Regions from separate parts of the Catenulispora sp. GAS73 genome, predicted to be linked through region 2. Evidence: riboswitches for the same ligand, from Rfam matches in the RefSeq annotation. Region 2 holds a riboswitch; the other holds the start of a gene.

Region 1 (3,397 bases), on a different contig from region 2:
CAGGCGACGCAGCTCTGGCATGCGGCGCACAGCAACGGACAGCCGGTCGTGGTCGGCAACCGGATCTGGGTCACCGACTACGACGCCGGGGTGCTTCACGCGCTCGATCCGGCGACCGGACAGACGACGCGACAGGTGTCGACCGGGGCGTTGCCGCATTTCGCCACGCCGGCCGTCGTCGGGGACAGGCTGTTCCTCGGGACGGTGACAGGCGTCGCGGTCATCAGTGCGACGCCATAGCCTTCGACCCGAGGTCGCGCCGTAAAGCCAGCGCCCCGTCAGTCAGCGCCCCATCAGTCAGGGCCCCGTCAGTCAGCGCCGCGTGAGCTGCCGCCGCGCCGCCTCCACGGTCTGCTCCAGCAGCACCGCGATCGTCATCGGCCCGACGCCGCCGGGCACCGGCGTGATCAGGCTCGCCTTCTCCACCGCGCTGTCGAAGTCGACGTCGCCGACGTTGCCCGGGTTGTAGCCGGCGTCGATGACGACGGCGCCGGGCTTGATGTCGGCGCCGGTGATGAACCTCGGCCTGCCGACGGCGGCGACCAGGATGTCCGCCTGCCGGGTGTAGGAGGCCAGGTCGGCAGTGCGCGAGTGGCAGTAGGTCACCGTCGCGTCCCGGGCCAGCAGCATCATGCCCACCGGCTTGCCCAGGATCGGGCTGCGGCCGACCACCACCGCGTGCTTGCCGGCCGGGTCGACCTCGTACTCGTCGAGCAGGCGCAGGATCCCGCCGGGGGTGGCCGAGACGAAGCCGGGCTCGCCGAAGGCCATCGCGGCGAAGGAGTGCATCGTCACGCCGTCCACGTCCTTGGCCGGGTCGATGGCCTCGAAGGCGGCGCGCTCGTCGATGTGCGGCGGGACCGGGTGCTGGAGCAGGATGCCGTGCACGTCCGGGTCCTGCGACAGTTCGGTGAGCGCGGCGACGAGGGTGCCGGTGGTGATGGTGTCCGGCAGTTCCACGTGCCAGGAGCCGATCCCGGCCTTCGCACTGCGGTTCTGCTTCATCCGGACGTAGGTCACCGACGCCGGGTCCGAGCCGACGAGCACCGTCGCCAGGCACGGCGTCACGCCGTTGGCGGTCAGGGCGGCCGCGTCGGCCGCGGCCTGGTCGACGATGCGCCGGGCCGCGGCGGTTCCATCCATGAGCATGAGCGCGCCTCCTGGGCGGCTTGTCACGAAGTCGCCCAGGCGCACGGCAAAGACACGGTGTCAGGCCGCTCCCCGGTGGTGTCCCACCTCAGCGCCAGTCACGGCCCGACAGCACTCTAATTGAAAAGCCGGCCGACGCGAGCCCTACGCGTCCGGCGCGATCTTCGCCATCGCGTTGATGATGCGGTCCATCGCGTCGCCGCCCTTGGGGTCGGTGAGGTTGGCGAGCATCTTCAGCGTGAAGCGCATCAGCATCGGGTGCGACAGGCCGCGCTGGGTGGCCAGGCGCATCACCTTCGGATTGCCGATCAGGCTCACGAACAGCCGGCCCAGCGTGTAGTAGCCGCCGTAGGTCTCCTTCAGCACCCGCGGGTACGCCGACAGCGCGAGCTCGCGCTCCGGGCCGGAGGGGCGCGCCAGGGCCTGCGCGATCACGTCCGCGGCCAGCTCGCCGGACTCCATCGCGTAGGCGATGCCCTCGCCGTTGAACGGGTTCACCATGCCGCCGGCGTCGCCGACCAGCAGCACGCCGCGGGTGTAGTGCGGCTGGCGGTTGAAGCCCATCGGGAGCGCGGCGCCGCGGATCGGCTCGGTACGGTTCTCCTCGTTGAAGCCCCACTCCTCGGGGGTGTTCTTCAGCCAGGCGCGCAGCAGGTCCGGGTACTTGACGTTGCGGAAGGACTTGGTGGTGTTCAGGATGCCCAGGCCCACGTTGGAGGTGCCGTCGCCCATGCCGAACACCCAGCCGTAGCCGGGGAGCAGGCGCGTGCCGTCCCAGAGCTCCAGCCAGGATTCGAGGTAGTCGTCGTTGGTGCGCGGCGACTTGTAGTAGGTGCGGTAGGCGACACCCATCGGCCGGTCGTCGCGCTTGTGCAGGCCCAGCGCGATCGAGAGCCGGGTGGAGTTGCCGTCGGCGGCGACGATCAGCGGGGCGTGGAAGGCGGTGTCGCGCTTGGCGCCGTCGGCGTCGGTGATGCGCGCGGTCACGCCGATCACCCGGTTGCTGCGCGGGTCCACCACCGGTCCGGTGACGTTCGTGTTCTCGTGCAGCCGGGCCCCGGTCTTCTGCGCCTGCCGGGCCAGGATCTGGTCGAAGTCGGCGCGCGGCCGCACCAGCCCGTAGTTCGGGTAGGCGGCCAGCTCCGGCCACGACATCTCCAGCCGCATCCCGCCGCCGATGATCCGCAGGCCCTTGTTGTGCAGCCAGCCGGCCTCCTCGGACGTGTCGACACCCATCCTCACGAGCGACTTCACCGCGCGCGGCGTCAGGCCGTCGCCACACACCTTCTCCCGCGGGAACTGGGACTTCTCCAGCAGCAGGACGTCCAGGCCGGTGCTGGCCAGATGGTGGGCCGTCGCCGAGCCCGAGGGCCCGGCCCCGACCACGATGACGTCGGCGACGTTCTCCGAGGGCACGGCCTCGCTCGGAGCGGTGGAAGAGGTTTGCGCGGTCACCCGCCCGATTCTAAGCGCAGGCCAGTCGGGCGCCGCGCTCAGGCCGGGCGATGCGGCGCGGTGCAGCGTGATGGGGCGCTAACAGACGCCGACCTGGGCGCCGACAAAGTGGACGGCGTCGGACGATCTCAGCCGGCGCCACGGCGAGCCGGGCAAGCATCCGGCACGAGCAGGCATCGCGATCATGCATCGCGCGCACCCGAATGGTGGCACCGCACGCCGAGCTCACCCGCTACGGCGCGACCCCGCCCCGGCTCGGCGCCGGCTTGAACTTCGCCGTGTTGTCCACCGCCGGGTGCGCCTGGCCGGCCGGGCCGGCGGCGAAGGCCAGCAGCATGTTGGCCGTCACCTGCTGCGCGAAGGTGTGCGCGGCGGCGTCCATCTTGTCCGTGCAGCCGCCGCTGACCAGCGCGCAGTTCCAGCGCATCGTGCCGCTCGCGAAGACGCCGGCGCCCGAGGGCACCGTGTAGTACGCCGAGTCCGCGTAGGAGGCCTTGCCCTGGCAGGTGATCGGCGAGTGCGTCAGCGCCTCGATCGGGTGCGGGGTCGAGGAGTCCGACACCACCCGGTCGTACTCCACGCCGATCAGCCCCTTGAACGACTCCCCCGCGTGCGCGTTCGTGCCGGCCAGGAGCCAGGACGTCGGGTCGTAGACGACCATGTTCGCGTTCGCCGGGTTGCACTCGTAGTAGACGCCGGTCAGCACGTTCTCCGGCCGCGGGTCCGGCGGGTTGCGCCAGTCCTGGGTCGACTCCTCCGGATTGGTCACGTGCATCGGGTCCTCGGCCGCGTC
Region 2 (3,397 bases):
CAAGGGCGAGATCGTCGCCGAGCAGCTGCGGCGGCTGGCGAAGCTGGACCGCGAGGTGGTTGTCGAGGAGGTCGCCTCGCCGTTCGGCTGGCGGACCCGGGTGCAGTTCGCGGTGGACCCCGAGGGGAGTCTGGGATTCCGCAAGCACCGTTCGCATGAGGTGGTCCCTGTAGAGGAGTGCGCTATTGCGTCCTCCGGCGTGGACGAGGTCGGCGCTCTGCAGAGGAGCTGGCCGGGTATGGAGACGGTCGAGGTGATCGCCGCGACCGGCTCCGCGGACCGGGCTCTGGTGGTCACGCCGAAGCGCGGCGAGCAGATGCCCTATGTGGATGCTGACGTAAAGGTGTCGGTGCTGCGGGGCGTCTCCAGGAACACGCACATCTCCGGTGTGCAGCGCATCCATGGACGTCCTTATGTGCGCGAGGTCGCAGAGGGCCGCACCTGGCGGGTCAGCGGAAGCGGTTTCTGGCAGGTGCACCCGGCGGCCCCGGACGTCCTGACCGAAGCGGTCCTGGACTTCCTGAAGCCGCGCGCGGGCGAGTCCGCGTTGGACCTCTATTGCGGTGTCGGCTTGTTCGCGGTGCCGCTGGCGGAGGCGGTCGGCGAGGACGGCACCGTGCTGGCCGTGGAGCTGGACCGGCAGGCGGTCAAGGACGCCGCGCACAATCTCGGGTTCGTGGAGGACGAAGAGGAGAGCACGGAGTTCCCGTGGGTGGACCTCGTGGAAGGCTCCGTGGACGAGGTCCTCGCCGACGACAGCTACGCGCCGGACCGCGCCGACCTCGTGGTCCTGGACCCGCCGCGCGCCGGTGCCGGACGCGAGGTCTGCGCCCGGATCGCCGCTCTGGCGCCGCGCGCCGTGGCCTACGTGGCCTGTGACCCGGCCGCCCTGGCGCGGGACGTCGCGTACTTCGCGGAGGCCGGGTATGAGTTGACGAACCTGCGGGCCTTCGATCTGTTCCCCATGACTCGGCATGTGGAATGCGTGGCGCTCTTGGAACCCGCGCAGCGATAGCATCTACCCATCGCGACTGGCGCAGAACGCACGCTTTTCTCCGGGGATGTCTCCGGAGCGGAGTGTGTGGAGGTGGAAGCGACCACCGGGAAGCGATCGATGTAGCGGGCACCGCGCGCCTGGGTGTCCTTCCGGACGATGACGCCCGAGGAGGCATCACATGCACTCGCCCGCCATTCCCGAGCTCGCCCAGGAAGACCCGCAGATCGCCGGTCTGATCGAGGACGAAGCGCGCCGCCAGTACGAGAAGATCCGCATGATCGCGTCGGAGAACTACGTCTCCGCCGCGGTTCTGGAGGCTTCCGGCACGGTCCTGACCAACAAGTACTCGGAGGGCTACGCCGGCCGCCGCTACTACGAGGGCCAGCAGTTCATCGACCCGATCGAGAACATCGCGATCGAGCGGGCCAAGGAGCTGTTCGGCGTGGCCCACGCCAACGTGCAGCCGTACTCCGGCTCGCCGGCGAACCTCGCGGTGTACCTGGCGTTCCTCAAGCCCGGCGACACCTTCATGGGGGCCGGCCTGGCCGCCGGCGGCCACCTCACGCACGGCTCGCCGGTGTCGGTGACCGGCAAGTGGTTCAACCCGGTGGCCTACGGGGTCTCCCGCGAGACCGGCATCGTGGACATGAACGAGGTCCGCGACCTGGCCCTGAAGGAGCGCCCGAAGCTGATCTTCTGCGGCGGCACCGCGATCCCGCGCACCATCGACTTCCCGGCCTTCGCCGAGATCGCCAAGGAGATCGGCGCGATCCTGGTCTCCGACATCGCGCACATCGCGGGCCTGGTCGCCGGCGGCGCGCACCCCTCGCCGGTGGGCTACGCGGACGTCATCACCACGACCACGCACAAGACCCTGCGCGGTCCGCGCGGCGCGATGATCCTGACCACCGAGGAGTACGCGACACCGATCGACAAGGCCGTGTTCCCCGGCCTGCAGGGCGGCCCGCACAACCACACCACGGCCGGCATCGCGGTGGCGCTCAAGGAGGCCGCGCAGCCGGAGTTCAAGACCTACGCGGCGACCGTCGTGGCCAACGCCAAGGCGCTGGCCGCCGGGCTCACCGAGCGCGGCTGGGACCTGGTCTCCGGCGGCACGGACAACCACCTGATCCTGGCCGACCTGACGCCCAAGGGCGTCACCGGCAAGGTGGCCGCCAAGGCGCTGGACGCGGCCGGGATCGAGCTGAACTACAACTCGGTGCCGTTCGACCCGCGCAAGCCCTTCGACCCCTCGGGCATCCGGCTCGGCGCCGCCGCGATCACCACGCGCGGGCTCAAGCCGGAGCAGATGGGGCAGGTCGCGCAGTGGATGGACGAGACCGTGGAGGCCGCGGCCAAGGGCGACACCGAGGCGTACCCGCGGATCGCCGGGCAGGTGCGGGAGTTGATGGCGCAGTACCCGATGCCGGGTTGGGCAGCGGTCTGATGTCGGACTAAGGGGCGCTCACTTCTGTGGGCGCCCCTTAGCGTTTCAGCGGGATGGGCGACTGCGTGGCTTGAGGCGGATGCCCGGCAGAGGCGGCGCGGGGATGCGCTCCTCGACTGCGTGCCCTGCGATGTCCGGGAAGCGTTCCAGGTTGCGCTTCTCCCAGTCATTGCGGGCTTCCTCGATGTCTTCATGAGTACGCCCCACGAAGTTCCACCACATGACGATGTCCTCGCGGAACGGCTCGCCGCCCAGCAGGATCAGGTGTGCGCCGGCGCGACTGGTGAGCGTCAGCTCACTGCGTCCCGTGCCGAGGTAGAGGAGCGGCCCGGGCGGGACGTCGGTCTCGGTGTCAGAGTCGGCCACCGTGAGGTCCCCGTCGATGACCATCACCGCGTGCTCGTGGTAGTGGGTCAGCGGGATCGTCGCCGACGCGCCGGGGTTGACGGTGATGTCGGCGCCGACGATCGGGGAGTAGGTGGTCGCCGGGGAGGTGACGTCGTCCAGCGTCCCGAGGAAGACCAGCGCGCGCAGACCGGGGAGTTCGTAGACCGGGAGGTCCCGGTGCTGCTCGAAGTGCGGGGCGGTGTCGCGGTGCTCCCGCGGCAGTGCGGTCCACAGCTGCAGGCCGTGTCCCACCTGCCCGGCTTCGATGCCGATCTCCGAGTGCGCGATCCCTCGGCCCGCGGTCATGATGTTCAGCTGGCGCGGCCGCACCACGACGTCGGAGCCGACGCTGTCGCGGTGCCGCACGTCGCCCTGGAACGGCCAGGTGACGGTCTGCAGGCCGATGTGCGGGTGCGGGTTGACGTTCATCGCCGAGGCCTGCGGCCCGAAGTGGTCCAGGAAGCACCAGGCGCCGACGGTGGGCAGCACGCGCTGCGGCAGGGCGCGCATCACGTGCACGCCTCGGACCCCGCCGAGCGGGACGTCGCGGGCTTCGTGGAACTCGA

What was found. A riboswitch is a leader RNA that binds a small molecule or an ion and turns the genes downstream of it on or off. The one in region 2 is predicted to bind ZMP and ZTP.
Region 1: linked by a shared signal. The riboswitch ahead of ABH935_RS37020 (bifunctional 5,10-methylenetetrahydrofolate dehydrogenase/5,10-methenyltetrahydrofolate cyclohydrolase) and the one ahead of glyA (serine hydroxymethyltransferase) in region 2 are both predicted to bind ZMP and ZTP.

Annotation. Positions count from the first base shown of each region.
Region 1 is NZ_JBGCCM010000031.1:53,969-57,365, reverse strand. Features, by position in the region: gene ABH935_RS37025 (PQQ-binding-like beta-propeller repeat protein) at 1-240, shown strand, start outside; gene ABH935_RS37020 (bifunctional 5,10-methylenetetrahydrofolate dehydrogenase/5,10-methenyltetrahydrofolate cyclohydrolase) at 313-1,149, opposite strand; ZMP/ZTP riboswitch at 1,176-1,261, opposite strand; gene ABH935_RS37015 (geranylgeranyl reductase family protein) at 1,294-2,613, opposite strand; gene ABH935_RS37010 (N,N-dimethylformamidase beta subunit family domain-containing protein) at 2,837-3,397, opposite strand, start outside.
Region 2 is NZ_JBGCCM010000049.1:37,871-41,267, forward strand. Features, by position in the region: gene ABH935_RS45265 (class I SAM-dependent RNA methyltransferase) at 1-1,015, shown strand, start outside; ZMP/ZTP riboswitch at 1,018-1,147, shown strand; gene glyA (serine hydroxymethyltransferase) at 1,176-2,444, shown strand; gene ABH935_RS45275 (pirin family protein) at 2,490-3,397, opposite strand, start outside.